Regions from separate parts of the Streptomyces sp. NPDC006193 genome, predicted to be linked through region 2. Evidence: riboswitches for the same ligand, from Rfam matches in the RefSeq annotation. Region 2 holds a riboswitch; the other holds the start of a gene.

Region 1 (9,679 bases), on a different contig from region 2:
CCGCCCGACACCCCACCACTCTGTACGTCCTGTACATTTTCAACAGACGAGCCGGCCGACGGCTCCGCCGCGAAGAGGGGTGTGCCCATGTCCCGACCATCCGCCCGCCATGTCCTGCCCGAGTTCACCGAACGCACCGGATCCGCCGTGCGGACGCTCGACCCCTACGCGAAGCTCTTCGAGGACCGGGTCGTGTTCCTCGGCACGCCGATCGACAACGCGGCGGCGAACGACGTGACCGCGCAGCTCATGTACCTGGAACACGCGGTTCCGGACCGGGACATCACGCTGTACATCAACTCGCCGGGCGGTTCCTTCGACGCGATGGCCGCGATCTACGACACGATGCAGTACGTCAGCTGCGACGTGGCGACCTACTGCCTGGGCCAGGCCGCCTCCACGGCCGCCGTGCTGCTCGCGGGCGGCGCCCCCGGCAAGCGGTTCACGCTGCCCGGCGCGCGCATGGTGCTCGGGCAGCCCGCACTGCCGGAACCGGTGCGCGGGCAGCCCAGCGACCTGCTCATCCAGGCCGGGGAACTGACCCGGGTACGGGAGCTGCTGGAGGCGATGCTCGTCCGGCACACGGGGCGCACGGCCGCACAGGTCCACCAGGACCTGGAGCGGGATCTCGTCCTGGACGCCCCCGGAGCGCTCGCCTACGGCCTGGTGGACGGCGTCGTGCCCAGCCGCCGGGACGCGCTGGGCGCACCGGGCGCGCGGTGAGCCCCCGATGCTGCCGGAACTTCCGCCGCTGCCCGCCCTGACCCGGGCCGAGGGCGAGCTGATCGACTGTTATCTGGAGGCGGTCGACCTGCTCGGCCGCGTCAACCCGGCCCGGAGCGGTGACACGTACGGCGGTCTGCGCGCGGCCCAGGCCCTGGTGCGCAAGGCGGCAGAGCTGCGTGACGCCCTTGCGCTGATGCACCAGCGGGGCGAGACGGAGCTGCACGGGGACACGCTGGCACGGGCGTTGCGGGTGCTGGACGGTGAGCGCCGGACCGCTCGCGTCGCGCTCCCGACCGACGGCGTGGGCTGAGACGGACACACGTCCGGACCGATGGGTTCGCCCCGTCGACGCGTGCCGTTCGGGCCGGACTTGAAACGGCCCGAACGACGTACGCCCGACCGGGTTACATCCCGAGCCGTTCCCGGGTTCCCCGAGTTGCGCGCGGCGGGGGCCCAGGAAGCGTCGCGTGACGCTTCGTCGCAGGTCGGGGGCTACGTACGGGAACTGACGGAGGTTCGAACACAGCGCGGTCCACCCGGACGGGTGAGTGGTGAGTAACACCACAAATCCCCGATTCCGTTGGGATTTTCGGACAGGTGTGAGTGAAGATCCCGTCTGACGACAAGCCCCCGCCACAGCGGCGGGGCGGTCCGGGCGGACGCCGAGTCCTGCCGCCGCCTGGATGACCGGTCGACGGAGTGGATCGGCAGGAGTGGAGGACCCGAGCAAGACGGGTCGCCGGCGCGGAAGCGCGTCTGCTCGACGCAGACGGGCGGAGGTTCCGGGCGATCCTTGGGGTGAAGCCGCGGCAACGCGGCCGGGCAACTTCGCCAGCCCGAATCCGACAGGTCATCCTTCACAGGCGGCTGACGAAGGGTTGCGCATGACTGCGCTGAATCGTGTCCCGTCGCTGATGGCCCGGGCCGGCACGGCCTCGGCTCTCACCCTCGCCGCCGTGGGCGGCTCGATCGCGGTGCCCGGACTGGCCACCGACGCCTCCGCCGCGACCACGGCGACGAAAGCACTGCACATCGCCGCGTCCAAGAAGGGCTCCCCGTACCGTTACGGGGCCACCGGGCCGCGCAGGTTCGACTGCTCGGGGCTGACGCTCTACTCGTTCAAGAAGGCGGGCAAGAAGCTGCCGCGCACCGCCGCCCAGCAGTACAACAAGACGCACCACATCTCCGCCAAGCACCGCAAGGCCGGCGACCTGGTGTTCTTCCACTCTGGTTCCAGCGTCTACCACGTCGGCATCTACGCCGGTCACGGCAAGATATGGCACGCCCCGAAGACCGGTGACGTGGTGCGGCTCCAGAAGATCTGGACCAAGAGCGTCTGGTACGGCCGGGTCAGCTGACCGCCGCCGACGCGGGAGCGGCTCCGGCTGGGGAGCCGCTCCGAGCCCGCCGTCGCCGCCCCGGCCGCCCGCCCGCACCGCACGGGCGGCCGGGGCGGCCACGGCCGCCCGCCCCGCCGTTCACCCGGCGCGGCGGCCGCCCTGGAGGCGGCCCCTGCGCCGGTCTCCGGGCGACCGCCGCGGCTTCCGGGCCGCCGCGGCGCCCCCGGTGCGCACGCCGGGCCTCGGCCCGCAGCCGCCCGCCCGGCAGCGCACAGGCCCGGACCGACGCGGGCACGGGCACGCGTGACGCGGGCACGGGCACCCGCGGCCACGCACGAACGGCCCCCTCAGCGGTGCGGGCCCCGCGACCCCTGCCACGCGGGCAGGGCCACCGGCACGGCCGCTGCGCCGGCTGCCGGCGGTGCGGTGCGGTGCGCACCCCGGCGCTCCCCCGCGCCCGCTCTCCCGGCCGGGCGCCCACACCCCGCGCGCTCGCCGTCCGGACCGCGACCGAAGCGGCCGGTGCGGCCCGGACGAGGGCGCCCGCCAACCCCTCCGCACGACGTGCCGCCCGCCGCGCGGAGGTGACGCATCCGGCCGCATGCCTTTCGCGCGCCCCTGCGCGCGCCACCGGGCCCGCCGGCTGCGGGCGTCAGGGGCCGGGCCGGCCCACCGGGGGGAGCGGAGCGGCCGGTGCGGCCCAGGGGAGTTCGATGCAGACCGTCTTGCCGCCCTCGCGGGTGGGGCGGACGCGGAGCCTGCCGCCGCACTCCGCGGTGAGCCACCGGATGATGACCATGCCGCGGCCGTTGTCCTGCTGGACGGCCGCGGGCAGTCTCTTCGGGAAGCGCGGGTGGCTGTCCGTGACGCCGATGTGCAGGTGCTCGTCCCGGTCCAGCGCGATGGCGACCGTGAAGGTGGGCGACTGGCCGAAGGTGTGCTGGACGGCGTTGGTGGCGAGTTCGGAGACGATGAGCCGCACGGTCTCGGCCGCCTCGGTGTCCGACGGGAGGCCCCACTCCGCGAGCGTGCCCACGACGTAGGAGCGGGCCGCGGAGACCGAGGCGGGATCGCTCGGCAGAGTGACGGATGCTTCCAGGTGGCCTGCCATGGCGACGTCGTCCCTTCCCGCGGGACCGCGGTCCGACATACAGCGGAGGGTTCGCGTACGGTCCCGGACTGGTGCTTGTCCGCCAGACTGCCACCGACGGGCCGGTCACGGGGGGCGATCCACCAAGATATGCATATATCTGTCGCTCGATGCGGTGAACTCCGCGCCGCGGGACCGTATGCGGGCGGCCCGGTCGGAGTAAGGAGGAGCCCATGCAGAACGGTCCGGCGGTGCGCCGCCGCAAACTGGGCGCCGAACTGCGCATGCTGCGTACCGGCGCCGGGCTCACCAGCGGTGAGGCCGCCCGGCTGGTCGGCTGGCACCAGTCGAAGGTGAGCCGCATCGAGACCGGCGCCAGCGGTGTGAAACCGGCCGATCTGCGCTTGCTCCTGGACGCCTACGCGGTGCGGGACGGACAGCTGCGCGAGTTACTGCTGATGCTGGCGGGGTCGGACGAGGCGGGCGGACGGCACCGCTGGTGGCACGCCTACCGGGGGGTGCTGCCGCCCACCTACCGCGACTTCATCAGCCTGGAGTCGCAGGCGCGCGCGATGCGCACCCTGGAGACCACGGTCGTGCCCGGCCTGCTGCAGACCGCCGACTACGCCCGCGCGGTCACCCGGGCGGCCGTGAAGGACCTGGACGAGGACCGCCTGGACACGCTGGTGGAGGTGCGGCTGGCCCGGCAGGACGTGCTGCGTGCGGACCCGCCGCTGCTGCTGAGCGCCGTGCTGGACGAGGCGGTGCTGCGCCGCGAGGTCGGCGGCCCGCAGGTGATGGCCCGGCAGCTTCAGTGGCTCACGGAGGCCGCCCAGCTGCCCCAGGTACGGCTCCAGGTCCTGCCGTTCGGGGCCGGGGCCCATGTCGGCCTCACCGGGCCTTTCGTTATCTTCTCATTTCCGAGCACTTCTGACCTGGACGTAGTAGTTCTCGACCAGTTGACGAGTAGCCTCTATCTGGAACGGAAAGAAGACCTCGTGGCCTACTCCGAGGCCTTCCGCACCCTTCAATCCCAAGCCCTCTCCCCCGAAGACTCGGTGGACTACATCGCCGGGATAGGTGACGGCGCGTAAGGAGGCACCATGACCGCACTGCCTCGGAACGTTCCTGCCAGTACCGACCTGCGCGGCGTGCGCTGGCTGCGCAGCAGCCACAGCACGGGCGCCAACAACTGCGTGGAGACGGCCCAACCGGGCTCCGGCCCCGGCGCCGGCCTGCTCGCCGTGCGCGATTCGAAGAACCCGGCCGGACCCGCGCTGCTCTTCTCCACCGGCAGCTGGACCGGTTTCGTGACCGCCATCTGATCGGTTTCGATCGCCCTCACCCGTCCTCCGTGCGACTCACGGCCGTGTCACCCCGCCTCACGGCGGCGTCACGGCGGCCTCACGCCGCCTCACGGCCGTGTCTCGCCGATGACCCGTACAGCGCGTTCGATCTCGGCCTCGGACAGGTCCGCGCGGGCGGTCAGCCGCAGCCGTGAGATGCCGTCCGGCACGGAAGGCGGGCGGAAGCAGCCCACGGCCAGTCCCGCCGTACGGCAGTCGGCCGCCCAGCGCACCGCCTGCTCCGGGGACGGAGCCCGCACGGAGACCACCGCGGCGTCCGGACGCACCGCTTCCAGGCCCGCGGCGGTCAGCCGTGCGTGCAGGGCGGCGGCCACCTCGCGGGCCCGCGCCGCCCGCTGCGGCTCGCGTTCGAGCAGCCGCAGCGCGGCCAGCGCGGCCCCGGCCGCCGCGGGCGCCAGTCCCGTGTCGAAGATGAACGTCCGGGCCGCGTTGACCAGGTGGTCGATCACCCGGGCGGGGCCCAGCACCACTCCGCCCTGGCTGCCCAGCGACTTGGACAACGTCGCCGTCACCACCACGTCGGCGGCGCCCGCGAGTCCGGCCGCGTGCGGCGCGCCCCGGCCGCCCTCGCCCAGCACGCCGAGCCCGTGGGCGTCGTCCAGGACCATGCCCGCGCCGTGTTCCCGGCACGCCGCGGCCAGCTCGGCCAGCGGGGCCCGGTCGCCGTCGACGGAGAAGACCGTGTCGGAGACCGCGATCGCCGCTCCCCGGTGCGCGGCGAGCGCCTTGCGCACCGCCTCCGGGTCGGCGTGCCCGACGACCTGCGTGCCGCCCCGGGCGAGCCGGCAGCCGTCGATGAGGGAGGCGTGGTTGCCCGCGTCGGAGACGATCAGCGAGCCGTGCGGGCCGAGCGCGGTGACCGCGGCCAGATTGGCTGCGTAGCCGGAGGAGAACACCAGCGCCGCCTCGAAGCCGCAGAACGCGGCCAGCGCGCGCTCCAGTTCGGTGTGCAGCTCGGTGGTGCCGGTGACCAGCCGGGAGCCGGTGGAGCCGCCGCCCCAGACCCGCGCGGCCCGGGCCGCCCCCTCGGTGACCTCGGGATGGCGGGCCAGGCCCAGGTAGTCGTTGCTCGCCAGGTCCAGCAGCGGCGAGCCGGCGGGGCGCGGACGCAGGGTGCGGACGAGTCCGGCGCGGCGGCGCGCCCCGGCCTGCTCGTCGATCCAGCCGAACGCCATGGGTCCTCCGTGGCTTTTGTAGGTAGCGGACAGACATTAGCGGGACGGCCCACCGCCCAGGGTGTGGCAATACCCACACGGCGAACCGCGCCCGTTGTGCGACCCCTCCTTGGCCGGGGGCGGTCCGGTAGGACAGGATCGGGCCTCATGGACCTGCTGAACACGCTCGTGGACAAGGGGCTTCGGCGCGAGCTGCCGACCCGCGAGGAAGCGCTCGCCGTGCTGGCCACCTCCGATGACGACCTGCTCGACGTGGTGGCCGCGGCCGGCAAGGTGCGCCGGCACTGGTTCGGCCGCCGCGTGAAGCTGAACTACCTGGTCAACCTCAAGTCCGGCCTGTGCCCTGAGGACTGCTCGTACTGCTCCCAGCGGCTCGGTTCCAAGGCCGACATCCTGAAGTACACCTGGCTCAAGCCGGAGGAGGCCTCGCAGGCAGCCGCCGCGGGCCTCGCGGGCGGCGCCAAGCGGGTCTGCCTGGTGGCCAGCGGCCGCGGTCCGACGGACCGGGACGTGGACCGGGTCTCGGAGACCATCAAGGCGATCAAGGAGCAGAACGAGGGCGTCGAGGTGTGCGCCTGCCTGGGCCTGCTCTCCGACGGCCAGGCGGAGCGGCTGCGCGAGGCGGGCGCGGACGCCTACAACCACAACCTCAACACCTCTCAGGCCACGTACGGGGACATCACCACCACCCACACGTACGCCGATCGGGTGGAAACGGTGCGGAAGGCGCACGCGGCCGGTCTGTCCGCCTGCTCCGGGCTCATCGCGGGCATGGGCGAGAGCGACGAGGACCTGGTCGACGTCGTCTACTCGCTGCGCGAACTGGACCCCGACTCGGTGCCGGTGAACTTCCTGATCCCGTTCGAGGGCACCCCGCTGGCCAAGGAATGGAACCTCACCCCGCAGCGCTGCCTGCGGATCCTGGCGATGGTCCGGTTCGTCTGCCCGGACGTGGAGGTCCGCATCGCGGGCGGCCGCGAGGTCCATCTGCGCACCATGCAGCCGCTGGCGCTGCACCTGGCCAACTCCATCTTCCTCGGCGACTACCTGACCAGCGAGGGCCAGGCCGGCAGGGCGGACCTGGAGATGATCGCCGACGCGGGCTTCGAGGTGGAGGGCGCCGGGGAGGTCACCCTGCCGGAGCACCGGGCCACGGCGGCCGGGGGCGGCTGCGGGTCGCACGCGGACGAGGGCCCGGGCGAGGGTCGCGGGGCGCACGCCGGGGGCGGCTGCGGCCCGGACGCCGACGCCGCGTGCGGCTCGCACGCCGGCGGCGGGGTCTGCGGCACGGCGTCCGCGCCGGCCGCGGCCGGGCCGCGCCCCGACCTCGTCGCCGTCCGCCGCCGGGGCGCGGGAACGGACCTCGCGCCCAATGCCTGAACTCGGGGTGCCGGAACTGCTGGAGCTGGACCGGCGGCACGTGTGGCATCCGTACGGCCCGATGCCCGGACGCGCCCAACCGCTCGTGGTGGAGGCCGCGAGCGGGGTCCGGCTGCGGCTGGCCGACGGCTCCGGCGAGCTGATCGACGGCATGTCGTCGTGGTGGTCGGCCGTCCACGGCTACAACCACCCGGTGCTGAACGAGGCCGCGCGGCGGCAGCTCGGGCGGATGAGCCACGTGATGTTCGGCGGGCTCACGCACGAGCCCGCCGTCCGCCTGGCCAAGCACCTTGTCGACATGTCGCCCGAGGGTCTTGAGCATGTGTTCCTGGCCGACTCGGGATCGGTGTCGGTCGAGGTCGCGGTGAAGATGTGCCTGCAGTACTGGCGTTCGCTCGGCCGGGCCGGCAAGCGGCGGCTGCTGACCTGGCGGGGCGGCTACCACGGGGACACCTGGCAGCCGATGTCGGTGTGCGACCCGGAGGGCGGGATGCACGAGCTGTGGTCCGGCGTGCTGCCCCGCCAGGTGTTCGCGGACGCGCCGCCCGCGGAGTACGAGGAGTCGTACGCGGAGCACCTGCGCGAGCTGATCGGCCGGCACGCGGACGAACTGGCCGCGGTGATCGTGGAGCCGGTGGTGCAGGGCGCGGGCGGGATGCGCTTCCACTCCCCCGGTTACCTGCGGGTGCTGCGCGAGGCGTGCGACGCGCACGACGTGCTGCTGGTGTTCGACGAGATCGCCACCGGTTTCGGCCGTACCGGCGCGCTGTTCGCGGCGGACCACGCGGCCGTCTCCCCGGACGTGATGTGCGTGGGCAAGGCGCTGACCGGCGGCTATCTGACGATGGCGGCCACCCTGTGCTCCGCGCGGGTCGCCGACGGCATCTCGCGCGGCGAGGTGCCGGTGCTCGCCCACGGTCCCACCTTCATGGGCAACCCGCTGGCGGCGGCCGTGGCGTGCGCCTCCATCGAGCTGCTGCTGGGACAGGACTGGCGGGCGGAGGTCAAACGGATCGAGGCGGGCCTGCGGGAGGGCCTGGCGCCGGCGCGGGAGGTTCCCGGGGTACGGGACGTCCGCGTGCTCGGGGCCATCGGGGTCGTCCAGCTCGACCACGCGGTCGACATGCGGGCCGCGACCGGCGCCGCGGTGCGGGAGGGCGTGTGGCTGCGCCCGTTCCGCGACCTGGTGTACACGATGCCGCCGTACGTCACCTCGGACGACGACGTGGCACGGATCGCGCGCGCGGTGTGCGCCGCGGCGCGGGAGGGATGACATGCCGGTACTGGTGATCACGGGGACGGGCACGGAGGTCGGCAAGACCGTCACCACCGCCGCCGTCGCCGCCGCGGCGCTCGCGGCCGGGCGGTCGGTGGCGGTGCTGAAGGCCGCCCAGACGGGGGTACGGCCGGACGAGCGCGGGGACGCCGACGAGGTCGCGCGGCTCGCGGGACCCGTCACGGCCGCCGAACTCGCCCGCTACCCCGATCCGTTGGCGCCGGGCACGGCGGCCCGGCGGGCCGGGATGCCGCCGGTGCACCCGCAGGAGGTGGCCGAGCGGGCCGCCAAACTGGCCACCGAGCACGATCTGGTGCTGGTCGAGGGGGCGGGCGGGCTGCTCGTCCGGTTCGACGCGGCCGGCGGCACGCTGGCCGACGCGGCCCGGCTGCTGGGCGCGCCGGTGCTGCTCGTCGCGCAGGCCGGGCTCGGCACGCTGAACACCACGGAGCTGACGGCGCGCGAACTGCGGCGGCGCGAGCTGGAGTTGGCCGGGGTGGTGATCGGTTCCTGGCCCGACTCGCCCGACCTGGCGGCCCGCTGCAACGTGGTGGACCTGCCGCAGGTCGCCGCCGCCCCGCTGCTCGGCGCGCTGCCGGCGGGGGCCGGCGCGCTGCCGCCCGCCGCCTTCCGCGCAGCGGCCCCGGACTGGCTGGCCCCCCGGCTGGACGGCACCTGGGACGCCGAGGCGTTCCGCGTCCGGGAAGCACCGTGACCCACCGGCCGCGGCACCCCCGGAGCAGGGCCGCACCAGGTCCAAAAGGCCCGTGACCCACCGGCCGCGGCGCCCTGGGAGCAGGAGCGCTCCGGCTCCGGAAAGCGCGTGACCCACCGGCCGCGGCACCCCGGAGGCGGAGGCGTTCCGCGTGACGGAGGCGCTCCAGGTCCCGGAGGCCCCGTGACCCACCGGCTGCGACATCCCAGGCGGAGGGCGCGCCAACTCCGGGAAGCGCGGTAACCAACCGGCTGCGGCACCCCGGGACCGCGGGCCCTCCGGGTCCGGGAAGCGCGTGACCCACCGGCTGCGGCACCCCAGGCGCATGGCCACTCCGGGTCCGGAAGGCCCGTGACCCACCGGCTGCGGCGCCCCGAGAGCAGGGGCGCTCCAGGTCCGGGAGGCGCGCGACCCACCGGCTGCGGCGCCCCGGAGGCGGAGGCGTTCCGCGTGACGGAGGCGCTCCAGGTCCCGGAGGCCCCCTGACCCACCGGCTGCGACATCCCAGGCGGAGGACGCACCAACTCCGGGAAGCGCCGTAACCAACCGGCTGCGGCACCCCGAGAGCAGGGCCGCAGCCGGTCCGGAAGGCCCGTGACCCACCGGCTGC
Region 2 (20,643 bases):
GAAGAGCTGGGCCTTGCCGCCGGGGAAGTGGTTGTAGAGCGTGCGCGTGGAGACGCCGGCCGCGGCGGCGAGCGCGTCGACCGAGGCGCGGGCGTAGCCCTCGCGGCCGAAGACGGTGCAGGCCGCGCTCGCGATGGCCATCTGCTTCTGCAGTTTGCGCGGCGGCACCTCCCGCCGTGCGCGCTCCAGCCGGGTCTCGTTCGTCTCGCCCACGCTCGCCTCCTCCGTGACCGGCTCACCTTATCCGAAGTGCAACGAGCGTTGTAATTTCTACAACGGTCGTTGTACTTTGTTGCCGGCGAGCGCCGCCGCGCCTCGCCGGCAGATCCGGATGAACCACCACTGAGGGGGAGACAGCCATGTCCGTCACCGATGCCGTCACCGATCCCGCCGCCCTCGCCCGTACCGCCGAGGAGCCGCCGCTCCGCGTCGCCGTCGTCGTCGGCAGCGTGCGCGAGGGGCGCCAGGGCCGGGCCGTCGCCGACTGGTTCCTCGCCGTCGCCGGCGCCGACCCGGGCCTCGACCTCGACGTCGTCGACCTGGCCGAGGCGGAGCTGCCGCTGGTGCTGCCCGGCTGGGGCGGCACGCCCCCTCCGGGTGCCGTGGCCGCGCTGCGGGAGGTGTCGCCGCGGCTCGCCGCCGCCGACGCGTTCGTCGTCGTGACGCCCGAGTACAACCACAGCTTCCCGGCGTCCCTGAAGAACCTCATCGACTGGCACCACCGCGAATGGCAGGCCAAGCCGGTCGGTTTCGTGTCGTACGGCGGCCTCGGCGGCGGGCTGCGCGCGGTCGAGCAGCTGCGGCTGGTCTTCGCCGAGCTGCACGCGGTGAGCGTGCGCGACTCGGTCAGCCTGCACGGGCCCTGGTCCGGTCTCGGGGAGGACGGCGTCCCGCGCGACGCGGACGTGTGCACCGGCGCCGCCAAGGGCATGCTGGGCCAGCTCGTCTGGTGGGGACGGGTGCTGCGGGCCGCGCGCGCCGAGCGCCCGTACGCCGGCTGAGGGGGCGCAGGCGATGCGCGCCCTCCGGCCCGCCCGGCCCGTGCGGCCGGCCGCCGGGGCGGGGCCCGCCCCGGCGACCGCTCTCCACCGGGTCGTCGCCGTGGTCGTCCTCGGCACCACGATGTCCGTGCTCGACACGACGATCGTCAACGTCGCGCTGCGCCGCCTCTCGGAGTCCTTCGGCGCCCCGCTGGAGACCATCCAGTGGACCGCGACCGCGTACACCCTCGCGCTCGCCGCGGTCGTCCCGACCGCCGCCTGGGCGATGGACCGGATCGGCTCCAGACGCGCCTACGTGCTCGCGCTCGCCCTGTTCACGCTGGGCTCCGTGCTGGCCGCGTGCGCCTGGGACGCGGCCAGTCTGATCGCGTTCCGGGCGCTGCAGGGACTGGGCGGCGGGCTGCTGCAGCCGGTCGGCATGGCGATGGGGATGCGGGTCGCCGACCGGGCCCGGCTCGGCCGGGCGATGGGCCTGCTGGGGCTGCCGATCCTGGTCGGCCCGGTGGCGGGCCCGGTGCTCGGCGGCCGGCTGGTCGACGCGGCGTCCTGGCGGTGGATCTTCCTGATCAATCTGCCGGTCGGGGTCCTGGCCCTGGTCCTCGCCGTCGTGCTGCTGCCGCGGGACGCCCCGGCCGCCGGCCGTCCGGACCCGCCCCGCCTGGACCTGTCCGGCCTGCTGATGCTCCCGCCCGGTATGGCCCTGCTGCTGTACGGCCTGGCCCGCGGCGGCGAACGCGGCGACTTCGCGGCCCCCGGCACGCTGGCGCCGACGCTCGCCGGTGCCGTGCTCGCCGCGGCCTTCGTGCGGCGGGCGCTCACGGTCCCCGCGCCGCTGCTGGACCTGCGGCTGCTGCGGGACCGTACCTTCGCCGCGGGCATTGGCACGCTGGCCCCGTTCACCTGCGGCTACTTCGGGTCGATGCTGCTCGGTCCGCTGTACTGGCAGCAGGAGCGGGGCCTGAGCGCGACGGCGGCGGGGCTGCTCGGGGCGCCGGCCGGGCTCGTGGTGGGTACGACCATGCAGGTCGCGGCCCGGCGGATCGACCGGGTGGCTCCGCGCCGGCTGGTCGCGGCGGGATGCGCGGTGGCCGCGCTCGGCATGGCCCTGCTGGCCTGGCAGACCGGGACGGCGGGGGCGGCGCCCTGGCGGATCGTCGCCGCGGGCATGGTCATGGGCGTGGGCGCCGGGATGACGCTGATGCCGGCGATGACCACCGCGACCCGCGACCTGCCCGCGGCCCGGCTGGCCGGCGCGAGCACCGCCCTGAGCATCAACGCCCAGCTGGCCGCCTCCGTCGGCACGGCCGTGCTCTCGGTCGTGCTGGGCGCGGCCGGCCCGGACCCCGCGGGGTTCCGGCTCGCCTACGCCGTGGCGGCGGTGCTGCTCGCCCTCGGCGCCCTGTCGGCACTGCGCCTTCCGGGCCGGGGCCGGGCCTGAGAAGCTCCTCGCCTCCCGCCCAGGGGTCCCGCCGGGATCGCGAAACCTGGCGCAGGCATCGGCGACGGCGTCTTCGGTCCCGGTTCCCCACGCCCGGCTCCGCCCGCGCGGGGGGCGTCGCGTCGGCTCAGGGACAGCGGGCCCTGCCCTCCGGATCACCCCGGCGTCGCGGGCTCCGGCATGCCGGTCCACGCGGCCACCGCGGAGCCGGGCCGCCGTCGCCCGCCGCGCGGCCGGCCTCGCCGCGCGGCGGGGGCAGCCGGGGCAGCGGATCGCCGGGGCGCCGAGGACGCCGGGGGCCGGGGCACCGGGACAGCTCGGTACGCCGAGGCAGCTGAGGGTGCCGACGACGCCGGGGAAGCCCGCGACGCCGGGAAGTCCGCGACGCCGGGGAAGCCGAGGCAGCTCAGGGCGGCGAGGGCGCCGGTGGCCACGCCGACCCGGCGGTCGTGGGCGAGCGCGCCGGGGTGAGGCCCTCGCTCCCGCCGAAGCCGCCGGCGGGGTCGTCGCGCGCACCCCGCACAGGTGGGCGGTTGCGTGCCCCGCGATGTCCGAGGCCGTTGCCCTGGGGCCGGCGGAAGCACGTGCGCGACGCCCGCGGGAAGCCGACGGCGACGGCTGGGGGAAGTCCGCCTCGCCGCCGCCCGCCCGCCGGGTCGGCCGGCGGGCGCCGCAGTCGCGCCCTCGCGTACGGGCACGGGCGCCCGCGGGACCGGGGCCGGCGCGGTGCCGCAGCCACCCGACCCGGCGGCAGGGCCTAGAGCGCCGTCAGTTCGGCCAGTGGCAGCGTGTGCTGGGTCTGGAGGACCTTCGCGCGCAGGTAGCGGACGTTGTGGGCGGTGGTGAAGACGCCGGTCGGCACCCGGTCCCGCACGGTGACGCCCAGGGAGCGCAACTGGGCGGCCTTGTCGGGGTTGTTGGAGAGCAGGTCCAGTTCGGCGATGCCGAGGGCGGCGAGCATCTGCGCGGCGGCCGTGTAGTCCCGGGCGTCCTCGGGGAGGCCGAGGGCGGCGTTCGCCTCGTAGGTGTCGAGGCCCTGGTCCTGGAGGGCGTAGGCGTCGAGCTTGTTGTAGAGGCCGATGCCGCGGCCCTCCTGGCGGAGGTAGAGCAGGACGCCGCCGCGGCCGGCGATGCGCTCGGCCGCTTCGCGCAGCTGGGGGCCGCAGTCGCAGCGGGCGGAACCGAAGACGTCCCCGGTCAGGCACTCGGAGTGCAGGCGCACCAGGGGCGGGGTGCCGGGGGCCGGGTCGCCGAGGAGGACGGCGAGGTGCTCGCGGCCGTCGGCGAGGCCGTCGAAGGTGACGAGCTCCGCGTCGGCGCTGTAGCCGTCGCCGAAGCGCAGCGGCACCCGGACGCGGGCGCGCGGGGTGGCGGCGGGGATGTCGGGCATGCGGGTCTCCGGGTTCCGTTCCGTGGTCCACGTCCGTGGCCCACCCGTGCTTCAGGTTTGAAGCAGAGGGTGATCCGGGACCCTACCGCATGTTTGAATTTTGAAGCAATGGCCCCGGCCGGTTCACGTCCCGGAGCACGGGCCGGACCGCCGGCGCCACGGCACGTCCCCCGGCGCGGCCCCCGCCCCGCCGTCCCCGTCCTCGCCCTGGAGTCCCCGCGCGATCCCCGTGCAGATCTCCTCCAGCTGCCCCACCTGCTCCGGGGCCAGCCGGTCGAACAGCGAGGCGCGCACCGTCTCGACGTGCCCGGGCGCCGTGCGCTCCAGCACGGCCATCCCCTCGTCCGTCAGCGCCGCGAGCGAGCCGCGCCTGTCCTCGGGGCAGTCCTCCCGGCGCACCAGGCCGTCCCGCTCCAGCCGGGTCACCGCGTACGTCAGCCTGCTCCGGGTGATCTTCAGCGTCTCGGCGAGGTCGGTCATGCGCAGCCGCCGGCCGGGAGCCTCGGATAGGTTGGCCAGCACCGAGTAGAACAGGTGCGGCATGCCGCCGGCCTGCTGGAGCTGCCGGTCGACGGCGTCCTCCAGGAGCCGGGACGCGGCGAGGTAGGCGCGCCAGGCGCGCTGCTCCCCGGGGGAGAGCCAGCGGGTCGTCATACCGCCAGTGTAGTTTGTTTGAAACTTAAACGATACGCGAACGCGTACCGAGCCGCCTCAGGAAGAGAGGGCGCCGATGCCCCTGCCGTACGTCCTGCTGTCCGCCGCCGTCTCCCTCGACGGCCACCTGGACGACACCGGGCCCGAGCGGCTCCTGCTGTCCAGCCCGGCCGACTTCGACCGGGTCGACGACGTACGGGCCTCCGTCGACGCCATCCTGATCGGCGCCGGCACGATCCGCGCCGACAACCCGCGCCTGCTGGTCTACTCGGAGAAGCGGCGCGCGGCCCGGCTGGCGGCGGGCCGGCCGGAGTACCCGCTGAAGGTGACCGTCACGGCCTCCGGCGACCTCGACCCCGGCGCCCCCTTCTGGCACACCGGCGGCGAGAAGCTGGTCTACACGACCGACGGGGGCGCCGAACGGCTCTCCCGCCTCCTCGGCGGCGCCGCCGGCGTGGTGCCGCTCGGCCCGGCCCTCGACTGGCGGGCCCTGCTGGAGCACCTGCACGACGTGCGCGGCGTCGGGCGCCTGATGGTGGAGGGTGGCGGACAGGTGCACACCCAGCTCCTCCAGCAGGGCCTCGCCGACGAACTCCAGCTGGTCGTCGCGCCGTTGTTCGTCGGCGACCCGGCGGCCCCGCGCCTGTTCGGTCCCGGGACCTACCAGGGCGGACGCCTGCGCCTGGTCGGCACCCGCCGCATCGAGGACGTCGTCCTCCTGCGCTACGAGCCCACGGCCCCCGGCACCGGCACGGAGCCCGCCGCGGCCGACCGCCACTGGCTGCGCACGGCCTGCGAACTCGCCGCGCTCTGCCCGCCGTCGGACACCGCGTTCAGCGTCGGCGCGGTCGTGGTCGCGGCCGACGGCACGGAACTGGCCCGCGGCCACTCCCGCGAGGGCGGCGATGCCGTGGTCCACGCCGAGGAGGCGGCCCTGGCGAAGATCGACCCGGCCGACCCGCGTCTGCCCGGCGCCACGGTCTACAGCAGCCTCGAGCCCTGCACGCGCCGGGCCTCCCGCCCCGTCCCCTGCGCCGAGCTGATCCTGCGGGCCGGGGTGCGACGGGTGGTCACCGCCTGGCGCGAACCCGACACGTTCGTCACGGCGGCCGACGGCGCGGGCGTCCTGACCGCCGCGGGCGTCCGGGTCGCGGTGCTGGCGGAGCTGGAGCCCCTCGCCAAGGCGCCGAACCGGCACCTGCTCGGCTGATCCGGGCCCGACAGCACTCAGGGCCGGAATCCTGTGGATTCCGGCCCTGAGCCTTCAGTAGCGGGGACAGGATTTGAACCTGCGACCTCTGGGTTATGAGCCCAGCGAGCTACCGAGCTGCTCCACCCCGCGTCGTTGTGTGACCAGCATACGCCATGGGCGGGACCGGATGCACATCGGTTCCCGTACCCCCCGCGCTCGTCACGGAAGGTGACCGGATGAGCGCCGTGCGCAGAGCTTCTGAGTCATCATCAAAACCGTCGGTGACTCCTGAGTCCGGGTCAACTCGCCCGGTTCAGGGGCATCTCGGCGGGAAAGTCCCGAGGTTTGAACGCCAACGATCAAGCCGAACGGCTTGGAAAGTGACCGGTAGGTCTATTAACGTTCGATAACGCAGCGCGGTCGTCCCAGCCGTCATCAGAGGCGGCTCCGTGCGCACGCGCCGAATCCCGCAAGGGAACCGGGGAACCACCACCCTGGGGTGAATCACGCGGATGCCGTCGTGAACTCATGGAGTCCACGCCGGTATACGCGCGTAGGAGACCTTCCTGCTCCGAACCCGTCAGCTAACCCGGTAGGCGGAGGAAGGAAAGGAGCACGCCCGCGTGGCGTCCAACCGGCCTGCCCCGAAAGCCCCGTACGCTCCGGCGAATGCCGGGACCCAGACCTTCGGCTACGGCGCCTACCGCGCCGAGGAGGGCCCCTGGGAGGAGTGGAACCCGACCGAGGAGTCCGTCGCCCCGGTCCGCGGCCGGCACCGCGTCGTCAAGCAGCGCGGCGGGTTCGCCCGCAGCTCCACCGTCCTCGGCGTCGGCGTGATCGCCGCGGTCGGCGCGGGCGGCATGGCCAGCGCCGACACCGGCAGGCCGCCGGTCGCCCTCTCCCTGCCGGACCTGCCCTCCGTCGGCTCCCTCTTCGACGACGGCTCCGCCGACACCCCCGAGGTCGCCACCACCGCGCTCAGCAGCGTCGCCGTGGCCTCCGGCACCGACGAGCAGGGCGCCGACGCGGGCGAGGCCCTGCGCAGCCGGATCATGGCCCAGGCCGAGCAGCAGCAGGGGCAGGCCGACAGCAGGGCCACCGCCGCCGCGGTCGCCGCCGCCCAGAAGCGGACCGCCGACGCCGCCGCCCGCGCCGAGAAGGAGGCGGCCGCCCAGGCCGCCGAGGCGAAGGAGGAGGCGGAGGCCGCCGCCGAGAAGAAGGCCGAGCAGAAGCGGCTGGCCGAACTGGCCCGGCAGTACACGCTGCCGACCTCCTCGTACACGATCACCTCGACGTTCGGCCAGGCCGGCTCGATGTGGTCCTCCGGCTACCACACCGGCCTCGACTTCGCCGCGCCCACCGGCACCCTCATCAAGGCCGTCCACAGCGGCACGATCACCGAGGCGGGCTGGGCCGGCTCCTACGGCTACCGCACGATCCTCACCCTCGACGACGGCACCGAGCTGTGGTTCTGCCACCAGTCCTCGATCAGCGTCTCGGTCGGCCAGAAGGTCTCCACCGGCGAGGTCATCGGCCGCGTCGGCGCCACGGGCAACGTCACCGGCCCGCACCTGCACCTGGAGGTCCACGCCGGCGGCCAGGCCACCGGCATCGACCCGATGGCGTGGCTGCGGGACAAGGGCCTCAACCCCTGACCGTGTCCCGCCGCGACCCGGCGCGGGATGCGACCGCCCGCCGCCGGTGTTGCAGTGAGGCATGACAGCACTGCACACACTCGGCTCCTCCGGCCTCCGGGTCTTCCCGCTCGCCCTCGGCGGCAACGTCTTCGGCTGGACCGCCGACGAGCGGACCTCCTTCGCGGTACTCGACGCCTACGCGGCCGCCGGCGGCAACTTCATCGACACCGCCGACGCCTACAGCGCCTGGGCCGAGGGCAACCGGGGCGGCGAGTCCGAGACGATCATCGGCAGGTGGATCGGCTCCCGCGGCAACCGCGACGACATCGTCATCGCCACCAAGGTCAGCCAGCATCCCGAGTTCCCGGGACTGTCCGCGAAGAACATCAAGGCCGCGGCCGACGCCTCCCTGCGCCGCCTGGGCACCGACCGCATCGACCTCTACTACACCCACTACGACAAGCCCGAGGTGCCGGTCGAGGAGATCATCGGCGCGCTGGACGACCTGGTGCGGGCCGGCAAGGTCCGGCACATCGCCGCCTCCAACATCACCCCCGAGCGCCTGCGGGCCTCCCTGGACTTCTCCGACCGCGAGGGCCTGGCCCGCTACGTCGCCCTGCAGCCGCACTACAACCTGGTCTCCCGCGACACCTACGAGGGCCCGCTGCAGGAGCTCGCCGCCCGCGAGGGCCTCGCCGCCGTCCCCTACTTCGCCCTCGCCTCCGGTTTTCTGACCGGCAAGTACCGCCCCGGCGCGAGCGTCGGCAGCGCCCGCGCCGGCTCGGCCGCCCGGCACCTGGAGTCCGCACGCGGCCGGCGGGTCCTGGCGGCCCTGGACGAGATCGCCGCCGCCCACGAGGTCCCGGTCGCCACGGTCGCCCTGGCCTGGCTGGCCGCCCGGCCGACGGTCACCGCCCCGATCGCCTCCGCGAGGACCGTGGAACAGCTCCCCGCGCTGCTGGGAGTGGCGGAGCTGCGCCTCACGGAGGGCGAGCTGGCGGCCCTGACGGCAGCCTCGGCCTGAGGCGGCCCGGCCCGCGCCGGCGCCGTCGGCCCGCGCCGGCGCCCGGCCGGGGCGGGCCGGGCGGAGGCGGGACTCGGGCCCGGGGCGGGCCGCGGAGGCGGGACTCGGGTCCGGTACGGGCCGAAGGGAGGCGGGACTCAGGTGCGGTACGGGTTGTACGCGGTGTACGGCACCGCCGCGTAGCCGCCGTACCACTGCGGGAATGGCGCCGCCGGATGTCCGTACCCCTGCGGGACCGGCGCCGTGTGCACCGGCCGGACCGGCGCCTGTGCCCGCGCCGCGTACTCCAGCGCCGGCCGCGCCACGTGCCTGCGCCTCCACAGCTCGTCCAGCAGCTCCCGCTCCCGTGCCGCGAAGTCGGCCCCGGCCTTCCCCTCGCGGCCCCGGCGCCGCAGGAACGCCAGCGAGGTGGCGTACGCCTCGTACTGGGCCACGGCGCGCGCGGCCGGGCGGCCGTGGTGGTGCCGGGCGTAGTCCCGGGCCGTCCGCCGCGCCCGCATCGACCCCAGCGCGAACGGCTCGGCGGGACCCAGCCACCCGGCCAGCGCATACGCCGGCAGCTCCGTCCGGACGGTCCGCAGCTCGCGCTGCCGGGTCCAGATCGCGAGCCACGTCACCAGCGCGAAGGCGGGCACCATGAAGGCGCCGTAGACGGCGAAGAAGCCGTACTCGCCGAAGGCGGCGGAGCCGTTCCACAAGGCGTGCATGCCCATCGCCAGCAGCAGCCCGCAGACCGGCGGCAGGACCCGCCGCACCCGCCGGCGCTCGCCGGACATCGCGGCGACGCCGAAGCCGATGCCGGTGAGGACGGTGAAGAGGGGGTGCGCGAACGGGGACATCACCACGCGCACGAAGAAGGTGGCGGCGGTGAGGGAGGCGATGCCGCGGCCGCCGGTGAGCTGGTCGGTTCCGAAGGCCGTGCCGAGGTAGAGGATGTTCTCGGTGAACGCGAACCCGGTCGCGGTGGTCCCCGCGATGACCACCCCGTCCACCAGTCCGGTGAAGTGCCGTCTGCGGAAGAGGAAGACCAGCAGCACGGCCGCGGCCTTCGCGGACTCCTCCACCACGGGCGCGATCACGGTGGCGCCGAGGGTGTCGGCGCCGGCCGGGTCGGCGGTGGCGGTGGCGACCCACCGCGTGGCGAAGCTGTTGGCCACGATGGCTATGAGCGCCGCCGCGCACGCCCCCCAGGCGAAGGAGAAGACCAGGTTCCGCCAGGGTCCCGGCTCCACCCGGTCCAGCCACCGGAACGCGGCTGTCAGCCAGGGCACGGGCAGCACGGCCAGACCGAGCCCGACGAGGAACCCCTCCGTGCCGGTCTGCCGCCGCACGAGCGCGAGGATCACCAGACCGGACAGCGCCAGCAGCGTGCTCAGCGCCGCGTACCCGAGCCGGCGCCCGGCTCCGGGCCGCGCCCGGGCGGCGGGGCGTCCCCCGCGCCGCCACCGGTGCGCGGGACGGAGCGCACCGCCACCGGGACTGGGCTGGCTCGGCGGGAACGGAGGACTGGTGGCCACGGCATCGACCCTAACGGTGACGGGGCGAGGGGCTGGAGCGGATCACCGGTACCGCACGGCGCTCGCCGCCCGGTGGTCACCGCCCGGTGGTGCCGCTCAGCGGTCCCGGTGCGGTACGCGCCGGAACAGCAGATCGTTCACCACATGACCCTTGTCCAGTCCCTGGCCCTCGAAACGGGTCAGCGGACGGAACTCCGGGCGTGGCGCGAAGCCGCCGTCCGCCCGGGTGTTCTCGAAGTCGGGGTGCGCGGTGAGCACGTCCAGCATCTGCTCGGCGTACGGCTCCCAGTCGGTCGCGCAGTGCACGATCGCGCCGGGCTTCAGCCGGGTCGCGGCCAGCGTGAGGAAGGCGGGCTGGATCAGCCGCCGCTTGTGGTGCCGCTTCTTGGGCCAGGGGTCGGGGAAGTAGACGCGCAGCCCGTCCAGCGAGTCCGGGCGGAGCATCTCCCGGAGCAGGATGATCGCGTCGCCGTTGCCCACCCGGATGTTGGACAGGCCGTTGCGCTCGGCGAGGTTGAGCAGGTTGCCCTGGCCCGGGGTGTGCACGTCCACGGCGAGGATGTTGGTGTCCGGATCGGCCGCGGCCATCTGCGCGGTGGCCTCCCCCATCCCGAACCCGATCTCCAGGACCACGGGGCGGTCGTTGCCGAACAGCTCGCCGAGGTCGAGCACCCGCTGTCCGTCGATGTCCAGCCCCCACGTGGGCCACAGCCGCTGCAGGGCGTCGGCCTGCCCGGCCGTCACCCGGCTGCGCCGCGGCTGGAAACTGCGGATCCGCCGCTCGAAGTGGGACCCGGCGGGATCGGCCTTGGGGCCGTCCGGGAAGCGCGGCTCCCCCTTGGCCCGGGCATGCCGGACGGGGGCACCGGGGGTGTGCGGTGCCGAGGGCGGGGCGTCGGGGGTGTTCAGGGAGTCAGCCACAGTACGACCGATTTTAAGCGCCCCCGGTGCGGCGTCCCCCCGGCCGCGGTACCCGGGCGGAGCCCCCCGGCCCGCGGTCCGGGGCGGAGCCCTCCCGCCCACGGTCGGGGCGGAGCCCCTAGGGCCGCACGGATGCGGCGGCGGCGGGTGCGGCCCCCGGCGCGGCACTACGCCGAGCCCAGCATCCGCAGCGCCCGGCGCCCGATCTCCCGGCCGATGGGGAGCGAGGCGGTGGCCGCGGGCGAGGGCGCGTTGAGCACATGCACGGTCCGCGGCCCCTCCCGGATCAGGAAGTCGTCCACCAGCGTGCCGTCCCGCAGCACCGCCTGCGCCCGCACCCCGGCCGGGGCCCGCACCAGGTCCTCCGCCCCCACCCCGGGCAGCAGTCTGCGCACGGCGTCCACGAAGGCGGTCTTGGACAGCGAGCGGCGCAGTTCTCCCGCCCCGTACCGCCAGTGCCGCCGGGCGATCGCCCACGATCCCGGCCACGCCACCGTGCCGGCCAGCTCCCGGGGCCGTACGACCCCCCAGCCGTACCCCTCCCGGGCCAGCGCCGGCACCGCGTTGGGGCCGACGTGCACGCTGCCGTCGACGCCGCGGGTCAGATGCACACCGAGGAACGGGAACGCCGGGTCGGGCACCGGATACACCAGGCCCCGCACCAGCTCCGGCCGGGCGAGCTCGTAGTACTCCCCGCGGAAGGGCACGATCCGCACCCCGGGCTCGTCCCCGGCGAGCCGCGCCACCTCGTCGCAGTGCAGGCCGGCGCAGTTCACCAGCACACGCGCGCGCACGACGTCCCCGCCGGCGGTGAGCACGGCCACGCCGCGTTCCGGCCGCCGGTCCACCCGGACGGCCCGCGCGCCGTACCGGAGCTCCGCCCCCGACGCCCGGGCCAGCTCCCGCGCGACGCCGGTGAAGTCGCACACCCCCGTCGTGCCGACGTGTATGGCGGCGAGGCCCCGCACCTCGGGCTCGTACTCGGTGATCTGCGCGGGCCCCAGCTCCCGCACCGGGATGCCGTTCTCCCGGCCCCGCTGCACCAGCGCGTGCAGCCGCGGCAGCTCCTCCCGCCCGGTGGCGACGATCAGCTTGCCGGTGACGGCGTGCGCGATGCCGTACTCGGCGCAGAACTTCACCATCTCGGTGGCGCCCCGCACCGCGTACCGCGCCTTGAGGGAGCCGGGGCGGTAGTAGATGCCGCTGTGGATGACCCCGCTGTTGCGTCCCGTCTGGTGCCGGGCCGGCCCGGGCTCCTTCTCCAGGACGGTGACCCGCGTGCCGGGCGCGGTCCGGGTGAGGGCGTACGCCGTCGACAGCCCGACGATCCCCCCGCCGACGACGAGCACATCGCAGTCGTACCCACCGGCCCGCACCCGCACCACCTCCGCCCTCGATAGTGCACTGCGCCACTGACAGCCGCCTCAAACGCGGCGAGGCGCGGACACCGCCGGGCGGCGCGGGGGACCGCGGCCGACAGCGTGCCCCCCCGGTGCCGGCGCCCGGCCCGCGGGGGCCCACCGCCCGCGGAAGGCAGGGCGGCCGCGGCGGACGCCGAGGCCCGCTACGCCGGCGCCATCAGGAGCGGCCGGGCCCGCTCCCGCAGCTCCACCACCCGCGGCTCGTCCCCGTACGGCTCCAGCCGGTTCAGCAGGTCCTTCACGTACTCGGTGGTGCGGGCGGACGAGATCCGGCCGGCCACCTCCACGGCCCGCACGCCCTGCTCGCAGGCCGCGTCCAGGTTCCCCGACTCCAGTTCGGCCACCGCCGAGACGACCAGCCGCAGCCCGTGCGACCGCACGAACTCCTCCGTCGGTTTCGACAGGGCCTGCTCGGTGAAGCGGCGGACCTGGCGCGGCGCCTTCAGATCGCGGTAGCACTCCGCGGCGTCGGCGGCGAACCGGTCGTAGCCGTAGAAACCCAGCCACGAGGGGTCGCTGTCGCCCTCCCGGGACCGCTCCAGCCAGCCCTCGGCCGCCTTCAGCGCCGCGCCCGCGGCCTGCGCGTCCCCCGCGCGCGCGTGGGCCCGCGCCTCGACCAGCCGGAAGAAGCTCATGGTGCGGGCGGTCGCCAGCCCCCGGTTCCGCTCCAGCGCGGCCTGCGCCAGGTCGACGCCCTCGTCGCCGAACCCCCGGTAGGTCGCCTGCAGCGACATGGAGGCCAGGACGTACCCCCCCAGCGGGACGTCGGCCGCCGCGCGCGCGAGGCGCAGCGCCTGGATGTAGTACCGCTGCGCGGCCTCCTGCTGCCCGGTGTCGAACGCCATCCAGCCGGCCAGCCGGGTGAGTTCGGCGGTGGCCCCGAACAGGGCACGGCCGACCTCGTCGGAGTAGGAGGCGAGCAGCAGCGGCGCCGCCTCCACGCGCAGGCACTCCGGCACCATGGAGGAACGCCAGTCACCGCCTCCGTACTTGGAGTCCCAGCGCCGGGCGTCCTCGGCGGCCTCCCGCAGCTTCTGCACATCGCTGTGGCCGACTTTGATCGGTGCGCCGGACCCCTCGGCGGAGCCCGCCTCCCGCGCGACCGAGCTGTCGGCGGGGGTTATCAGCCAGCGCGACGCGGGCGTTGCGTACGCGCTCACTGCGAACGACCCGGCGAGGGACTGCCAGATGCCGCCGGAGCCGGCCCGCCGCCCGGCGAGGTCGAGGCGGTACAGCTCCGTCGCCGACTTCACCGCCTGTCCCACGTCCCGGGGGAAGGCGAGGCCCACTTCGGGCGCGGGGTCCGCGTCCGCCAGGCCGATCTCGTGCAGCGGCACGGGCCGGCCGAGCTTCTGGCCGATGGCGGCCGCGATGAGGTGCGGCGCCGCACCCTGCGGCACCATGCCCTTCGACACCCAGCGCGCCACGGACGTCTTGTCGTAGCGAAGCGTCAGCCCGCGCTGCGCGCCGAGGTCGTTGACGCGCCGCGCGAGTCCTGCGTTGCTTATTCCCGCGAGGGCGAGAACGGTGCCGAGCTTTTCGTTCGGCCCGCGTTGCTCCCTGGACATGCGCCACCCCTCGACACAGACGGCTGCCGCGCTGGCATAACCCCGCGGCATTCGTAAACCCAGCGTAGTTCGCCGCATCCCAAGCGTTAAGGGGCATTGTTCCGGATGGCGGGATTGTGGTCCGCAGGGGAGGACGGTCCTGTACGCACCGTGCACGGCCTGTCGCGGCGTGCCCCCGCCGTGTGGCCGTGCGCCTGTCCGTGCGCTCTGTCTCCGCCACCTCGGGAGCGGTTCCATGGCTCGTGCGTGGGTCGGCCCGCTGTACTGGATCCAGTGGGCTGGGGGACACCGCCGCCTTCATCCCCGCGGGTGGCGGACCGGTCCGGGAGGCGATACCCGCCTCCCGGACCGTGCGCGTGCCCGGGCCGCCGTGCGCTCCGCAGGGCCTGTACGGAGCGTGCTCATCTTCGGTGCCGCTCCGCATATTTGGCCGAAAGCCGATCCCTTTTTCCGCTACCGGATTGCCGCTCCGACCATGCAACTTGAGGGCGCGAAGGGCGGTTTGGGGGAGCGCATTGGGGGCGCATTCGCGCCGTGCCCCTGCGATGCCACCCGCGCCCGGCCCGTGCCGCACCCCCCGCCCGCTCGCCGACTCCCCTGGCACATGCCGCTCACCCGCCCCGGCCCGAGGCGGCGCCGACGCCCCTCCCCGGCGCTTTCTTCATGGCAGCATGGGGTCGGTTCGGACGGTGGCACTGGTTGTCCACGGCATGTGGAGGCGTCGATGCGGTGGTTGGTGGGATGGAGCAGCACCGCCGCGGGCGCCGCCCGGACCGGCACCGCCGGCGCCACCGGCTACGACGGCGAGACCCTGCAACCGGTCGGCTCCCAGCTCCTGTGGGGCGACCCGGATCCGCTGTGGGCCGTCGGCGACTGGCGTCCCGACGAGGTGCGCGTGGTCCACGCCGACCCGCAGAACCGGATCGCCGTCCTCGGCATCTGCGGCGCCTCCGACGACGAGCTGCGGCGCGGCCTGTTCACCGCGCGCGGGGGCGCGCTGCGCCACCTGACCACCTGGCCCGGCAGCTACACGGCCGTCGTCCAGGTCGGCCGCCGCATCACCGTCTGCGGCGATCTCGCGGGCGCCCGGCCGGTGTTCCACACGCCCTGGGCCGGCGGCACCGCCTACGCCACCGCCGCCCTGCCCCTCGCCGACCTCGTCGAGGCCAACCTCGACTTCACCCACCTCGCCGCGCTGCTCGCCGCCCCGGACGTCCCGGCCGCGCTGCGCGAGACGACCCCCTACGAGGGCGTACGGCGCATTCCGCCGGGGCACGCCCTCGTGCTGCGCGCCGGAGCGCGGGAGGTCGCCGGGTACGAGCAGGTCGCCTCCCTGGCCGTCGCCGCACCGCCCGCCGACCCCGACCGCGCCGTGGACGCCGTACGGGACGCCCTCGTGGAGGCGGTCCGCACGCGGCTGTCCGCCCCCCGGCACGTGCCCGACCTGGACCCCGGCCCGGTGCCCGGCATGGGCCCGGCCGAGCGGCGGGCCGCCCGCGGGATGCCGGTGCCCGGCATCGGCGCCGACCTGTCCGGCGGGCCCGCCTCCGGCGCCCTCGCGCTGCTCGCCGCCGGGCTGCCCGGCAGACCCGGCACGCTCCTCGGCCACGGCACGGGCGCCGGCGAGCGCCTCCTCGCCGTCACCTTCAACGACCTGGCCGTCGCCGGGCACGAGGCCGAACTGGAACGCGCCGGCGCTCTCGCCGCCAACCCGCGCCTGCACCACGTCGTGGTCACCGGCGGCGAGGAGACCCTGCCGTACGCCGACCTCGACGGCCCCCTCACCGACGAACCCGGGCCCTCCCTCGTCACGGCCGCCCGGCACCGCGCGCGGCTGGCCGCCGGCAGCGCCGACCACTTCACGGGCCACGGCGCCCGGCAGGTCCTCGACGCCCACCCCGCCCGCCTCGCCGACCTGCTGATGGACCGCCGGCGGCGCCACCTCGTCCGGCCGGTCGCCGCGCTCGCCCGGGCCGACGGTTCCGTGCTGGTCCCCGCGCGCGTGTACGGCGCGGCCCGGCGGCTCGCCCGCACCCCCTACCGCGCGGGTCTGGAGACACTGGCCGAACGGCTGATGCGGCGCCGCTTCGACGAGCCCAAGGGGGCGGTCGGCGCGTCCCTCGCCGCGCTGACCTGGGCCGGACCCGGTCCCGCCGCCCGCTGGCTGACGGGCGAGGCACTGGCTGAAGTATCGGTTCTGCTGCAGGCGGAGGCGGTCCGCTCCGGCACCGGCGCCCAGCGCCCCGGCGACTACCGGGCCCGTGCGGCGCTCGCCCGGCACGCCGCCGACCTCCGCGTCCTGGAACAGGCCGCGGAGATCCGCTCCCAGCGGCTGCACGCGCCGTTCCTCGACAACCAGGTCGTCCGCGCCTGCCGCGACCTGCCCGAAGCCCTGCGCGTCCAGCCCGGCGCCCGGGCCGCCGTCCTGCGCACCGTCCTGGCGGGCTCCGGCGTCACCGACCTCCCGCCCGGCTGGGGCGCCCCCTCCCACGCGTCCTCGGCGGCGGCCGCCCGCGCGGGCCTCCGCGCCGCTGCCGACTCCCTCGTGGACCTCTTCTCCACCCCGCTGCTCGCCGACGCCGGGCTGGTGGAGGCACGCGTCGTCCGCAAGGCCCTGCGCGCCGCCGCGGCCGGCGAACCCCTCCCCCTGGACGGCCTGGCCGACCTCGTCTCCCTGGAGCTCTGGCTGCGCCGCCTCCTGTCCCGCCGGGGCACCTGCTGGACGGGCACCCCCTCCCGCGCCCGCGCGGTCCCTTCGGGCATCCAGCCGCGCCGGGGGGCGCTGACCCCCGGCGCGTGACGCCCGCGTCGGACAGCGGAGGCGGGGGCCGCGCGCTGCCGGCGGGGCGCGGGTGTGTGACGGGACGCGAGATACCGGCTTGGCGCGGGCGCGGGACACCGGCTTGGCGCGGGCGCGGGCGCGGGATACCGGCTTGGCGCGGGCGCGGGATACCGGCTTGGCGCGAATGCGGGCGCGGGTGTGAGGCGGGGCGCGGGATACCGGCTTGGCGCGGGCGCGGGTGTGTGGCGGGCGCGGGCGCTGGCGCGGGTGTGAGGCCGGGCGCGGGACACCGGCCTGGCGCGGGCGCGGGGCGGGGGCGCGTGCATCCACGCGGCTCGGGCGTCGTTCGCCGTGCCGTGCGCGGGCCGGAGCAGGGGCGGTCCCGGGACGCTTCCGCCGCGTCGGCCGTCCGCCGCCGCCGAAACCCCCGTGCCCCGGTCCCGCACGCCCCGCGACAATGGCGACGTGCGGTACAGGATCCTGGGCGTGACCCAGGCAGCAGACGACCAGGGCACCCCCCTGCCCCTCGGCGGCCGGCGCCTGCGCGCGCTGCTCGCCGCCCTCGCCGTGCGCCCCGGCCGCACCGCCGCCCCCGGCACCCTGATCGACGAGGTCTGGGCGGACGACCCGCCCCAGGACGCTCCCGCCGCCCTCCAGGCCCTTGTCGGCCGCCTGCGCCGCACCCTCGGCAGGGACGCCGTCACCTCCGCCCCGGGCGGCTACCGCCTCGAAGCGACCGAGGACGACGTGGACCTCCACGTCTTCGAGCGCCTCACCCGCACCGGCACCCGGGCCCTCACCGCCGGCGACCCGGCCACCGCCCACCGCGTCCTCACCGAGGCCCTCGCCCTGTGGCACGGCCCGGCCCTGGCCGACCTGCCCGACCGCACCGCCGCCACCCGCCCGGAGGCGCTCCGGCTGGAGGCGACCCGCGCCCGCGCCGCCGCCGCGCTCGCCCTGGGCCGCGCCCCGGAGACCGTGACGGAGCTGCAGGAGCTGACCGCGGCCCACCCCTACGACGAACCCCTGCACGTCCTCCTCATCCGCGCCCTGCGCGACACGGGCCGGACAGCCGACGCCCTCGCCGCCTACGAGTCCGCCCGCCGCACCCTCGCCGAGGCCCTCGGCGCCGATCCCGGCCCGGAACTGCGCGCCCTGCACGAGTCGTTGCTGAAGCAGGAGCATCCGGCGCCGCAGTCCCCGCCCCCCGAGCGGACCGGCAACCTCCGGCCCCGTCTGACGTCCTTCGTCGGACGGGAACCGGAACTCACGGCCATCCGCGCGGAGATGAACAGGGCCCGCCTGGTCACCCTCACCGGACCGGGCGGCTCCGGGAAGACCCGTCTCGCCGAGGAGGCCGCCGCGGCGTTCCCCTCGGCCTGGCTGGTCGAGCTGGCCCCGCTCGACCGGCCGGAGGCGGTGCCGGACGCGGTGGTCAGCGCCCTCGGCCTGCGCGAGACCGTGCTGCTGACCAGCGAGTCGGCGACCCCGCAGGCCGACCCCACCACCTTGCTGATCCAGTACTGCGCCCCGCGCAGCCACCTTCTGATCCTCGACAACTGCGAGCACGTCGTCGACGCGGCGGCCGCCCTCGCCGAGACCCTCCTCACCCACTGCCCCGGCCTCACGATCCTCGCGACCAGCCGTGAACCCCTGGGCGTCCCCGGCGAGTCGGTGCGCCCGGTGGAGCCCCTCGCCCCGGAGCAGGCGCACCGCCTGTTCGCCGAGCGCGCCCGGGCCGTCCGCCCCGACGCCGACGCCGTGCTCGGCGACACCGAGGCCGTGGCGGAGATCTGCCGCCGCCTGGACGGGCTGCCCCTCGCCATCGAGCTGGCCGCGGCCCGGCTCAGGCTGCTGACCCCGCGGCAGATCGCCGACCGCCTGGACGACCGCTTCCGCCTGCTCACCTCCGGCAGCCGCACCGCCCTGCCCCGACAGCAGACCCTGCGCGCGGTCGTCGACTGGTCCTGGGGGCTGCTCGACGAGCGCGAGCGGACGGTCCTGCGCGAGGCGTCGGTGTTCGCCGGCGGCTGGGACCTCGCGGCGGCCGAGGCCGTGTGCACCGGCCCCGCGGCGGAGCTGGTCGGCGCCCTGGTCGACAAGTCCCTCGTGGTCGCCGCCCCGCACGGCCCCGGCGGCGGCATGCGCTACCGCATGCTGGAGACGATCCACGAGTACGCCGCCGAGCGCGCGGACGAGGTCCCCGGCCTGCGCGCGGCGGCCGAGCGGCGCCACCGCGCGTGGGTGCGCGCGCTGGTGGAGGAGGCCGAACCGCAGGTGCGGTCCGCGGCCCAGCTGTCCTGGTTCCCCCGCCTGGAGACCGAGATGGACAACATCCGCGCGGCCCTGGACCGGGCGGTGCGCGCGGGCGACGAGGCGGAGGCGGGCGCCGTCGTCCTGGCCGTCAGCTGGTTCTGGTGGCTGCGCAACCACCGCCAGGAGGCGGTGACCTGGGTACGGCGGGTGCTCCGCCTGGGCGCCGCCCTGGACGCCCTGCCCGCGGACGCACCGGCCGGCGAGCTGGCGGCGCTGACGGAGTCGGCCGACCCGGTGAGCGCCTTCCTCGCCGCCCCCGACGGCGAGCGCGGTCACCCGCTGCACGAGCTGCGCACGGACCTGCACATGCTCGACCTGTTCCTGAGCTCCGAGTCGGGCATGCGGAGCCTCGCGGACGGCAAGCGCGCCCAGGAGTACCTCGCGCGGTTGCGGGCCGCCTACGAGCGGGGCGGTCCACAGGCCGCCCGCCTCCCCGGCGTCGTCTGGCCGCTGACCGTCTACTACCTGGGCGGCCCGGTCGACGTCCGCCCGGACCTGACGTCGACCGTCGACAACTGCCGCCGCTACGGCGGCGACTGGGAGGTCGCGGTCGCCCTCATGTACCGCGCCCACGTGACCGTCGACTCGCCGGGCCACCTGGAGGGCGTGGACGAGGACCTCGCCGAGCTGCGGACCCTGACACGGCGCGTCGGCGACCGCTGGGTGCGGGCGCAGGTGTGCAGCGCGGCCGGCGAGGCGGCCATGGCGCGGGGCCGGTTCGAGGAGGCGCGCGGCGAGTACCGGGAGGCGCTGCGCCTGTCCTACGAGGTCGGCGCGTACGCCGAGTCGCCGTTCCTGATCGCCCGGCTCGCCGAGATCTCCATCCGCACCGGCGACCGCGAGGCCGCGCTGGCCGCCCTGGACGAGGCGGCGACGGCGGCCGACCGGTACACGGTGCCGGAGTCGCACGCCTTCGTGCTGCTGCTGCGCGCCCAGATGGCGCTGCAGGACGGGGAGACGGCCCGCGCCCGCGAACTGTACGGGGAGATGCGCGCGGTGCTGCACCACGGCACCCCGCCCCCGCAGTTCGTGGCGGCCCAGCGGGTGGTCGAGGCGCTGCTCGTGGCCGACGAGTCCGGTCCGGCGCACGGCCTGCCGATCCTCGCGGCCGCCCTGCGGCAGGTGGTGGAGCAGGAGTGCGCCGAGGTGATCATGGCGGGGCTGGCGGACGTCGCGGCCGGACTGCTGGGCCGGCTCGGCGACCTGCCGGGCGCGCTCCGGCTGTACACGGCCGCGGACCGCTGGCGCGAGGGCCGCCCGCGTCCCGAGCCGGAGCGCAGCGAGGCCGACCGGGTGCTGGCCCGCGCCCGCGCCGCCCTCCCGGCCGACCGCTACGCGGCCGAGCGCGCCCGGGGCGCCTCTCTCGGCACGGCGGACGTCCTGCGGGAGCTGGGGGCCCGCGCGGCGGCCGGCGAGGCCCGGCAGGACACGCCTACCGGCGGGTGAACCGGGACTCCGCCCGGTCCGCGGGCGCCGCCCGGCCGGAGGGGTCGCCGTGCGGCTGCGCCACGAGCAGCGCGGAGCTGCGGCCGGTCAGGTCCACGTGGCCGGGGAGGGCCTGGTCATCTCCGCCGACCGGGCGGACCGCCGCTGCCGGACCCCGTCGGCGTGGACGGAGAAGGAGACGCCGCGAGGCCAAGGGCCAGGTCGTCCACCCCTGCTCGTGCCTCGCAGGCGGTGCACCGCCGGTGCAGGGCGACGGTGAGGGAGGGCCCGGCGTGCACGGTCACCCCGCCCGCGCAGCGCCTGCCGCCGATCGACATGCCGTGCCGCCGCCGCACC

The links. Region 2 has a riboswitch for cyclic di-AMP ahead of ABZ261_RS01810 (M23 family metallopeptidase). Riboswitches for the same ligand answer to the same signal wherever they lie in the genome.
Region 1: linked by a shared signal. The riboswitch ahead of ABZ261_RS09520 (C40 family peptidase) and the one ahead of ABZ261_RS01810 (M23 family metallopeptidase) in region 2 are both predicted to bind cyclic di-AMP.

The regions. Positions count from the first base shown of each region.
Region 1 covers NZ_JBEXTB010000006.1:207,857-217,535, forward strand. The annotation lists gene ABZ261_RS09510 (ATP-dependent Clp protease proteolytic subunit) at 88-723, shown strand; gene ABZ261_RS09515 (hypothetical protein) at 731-1,036, shown strand; cyclic di-AMP (ydaO/yuaA leader) riboswitch at 1,470-1,607, shown strand; gene ABZ261_RS09520 (C40 family peptidase) at 1,611-2,084, shown strand; gene ABZ261_RS09525 (ATP-binding protein) at 2,719-3,177, opposite strand; gene ABZ261_RS09530 (helix-turn-helix transcriptional regulator) at 3,390-4,250, shown strand; gene ABZ261_RS09535 (DUF397 domain-containing protein) at 4,260-4,481, shown strand; gene ABZ261_RS09540 (8-amino-7-oxononanoate synthase) at 4,571-5,698, opposite strand; gene bioB (biotin synthase BioB) at 5,846-7,078, shown strand; gene ABZ261_RS09550 (adenosylmethionine--8-amino-7-oxononanoate transaminase) at 7,071-8,351, shown strand; gene bioD (dethiobiotin synthase) at 8,353-9,069, shown strand.
Region 2 covers NZ_JBEXTB010000002.1:7,576-28,218, reverse strand. The annotation lists gene ABZ261_RS01845 (TetR/AcrR family transcriptional regulator) at 1-213, opposite strand, end outside; gene ABZ261_RS01840 (NAD(P)H-dependent oxidoreductase) at 360-1,001, shown strand; gene ABZ261_RS01835 (DHA2 family efflux MFS transporter permease subunit) at 1,015-2,439, shown strand; gene ribA (GTP cyclohydrolase II) at 3,197-3,829, opposite strand; gene ABZ261_RS01825 (MarR family transcriptional regulator) at 3,953-4,483, opposite strand; gene ABZ261_RS01820 (dihydrofolate reductase family protein) at 4,560-5,693, shown strand; tRNA gene ABZ261_RS01815 (tRNA-Met) at 5,752-5,825, opposite strand; cyclic di-AMP (ydaO/yuaA leader) riboswitch at 6,124-6,291, shown strand; gene ABZ261_RS01810 (M23 family metallopeptidase) at 6,299-7,330, shown strand; gene ABZ261_RS01805 (aldo/keto reductase) at 7,392-8,336, shown strand; gene ABZ261_RS01800 (PrsW family intramembrane metalloprotease) at 8,474-9,853, opposite strand; gene trmB (tRNA (guanosine(46)-N7)-methyltransferase TrmB) at 9,950-10,774, opposite strand; gene lhgO (L-2-hydroxyglutarate oxidase) at 10,942-12,159, opposite strand; gene ABZ261_RS01785 (MFS transporter) at 12,339-13,763, opposite strand; gene ABZ261_RS01780 (asparagine synthase-related protein) at 14,488-16,563, shown strand; gene ABZ261_RS01775 (BTAD domain-containing putative transcriptional regulator) at 17,032-20,307, shown strand; gene ABZ261_RS01770 (NPCBM/NEW2 domain-containing protein) at 20,424-20,624, opposite strand.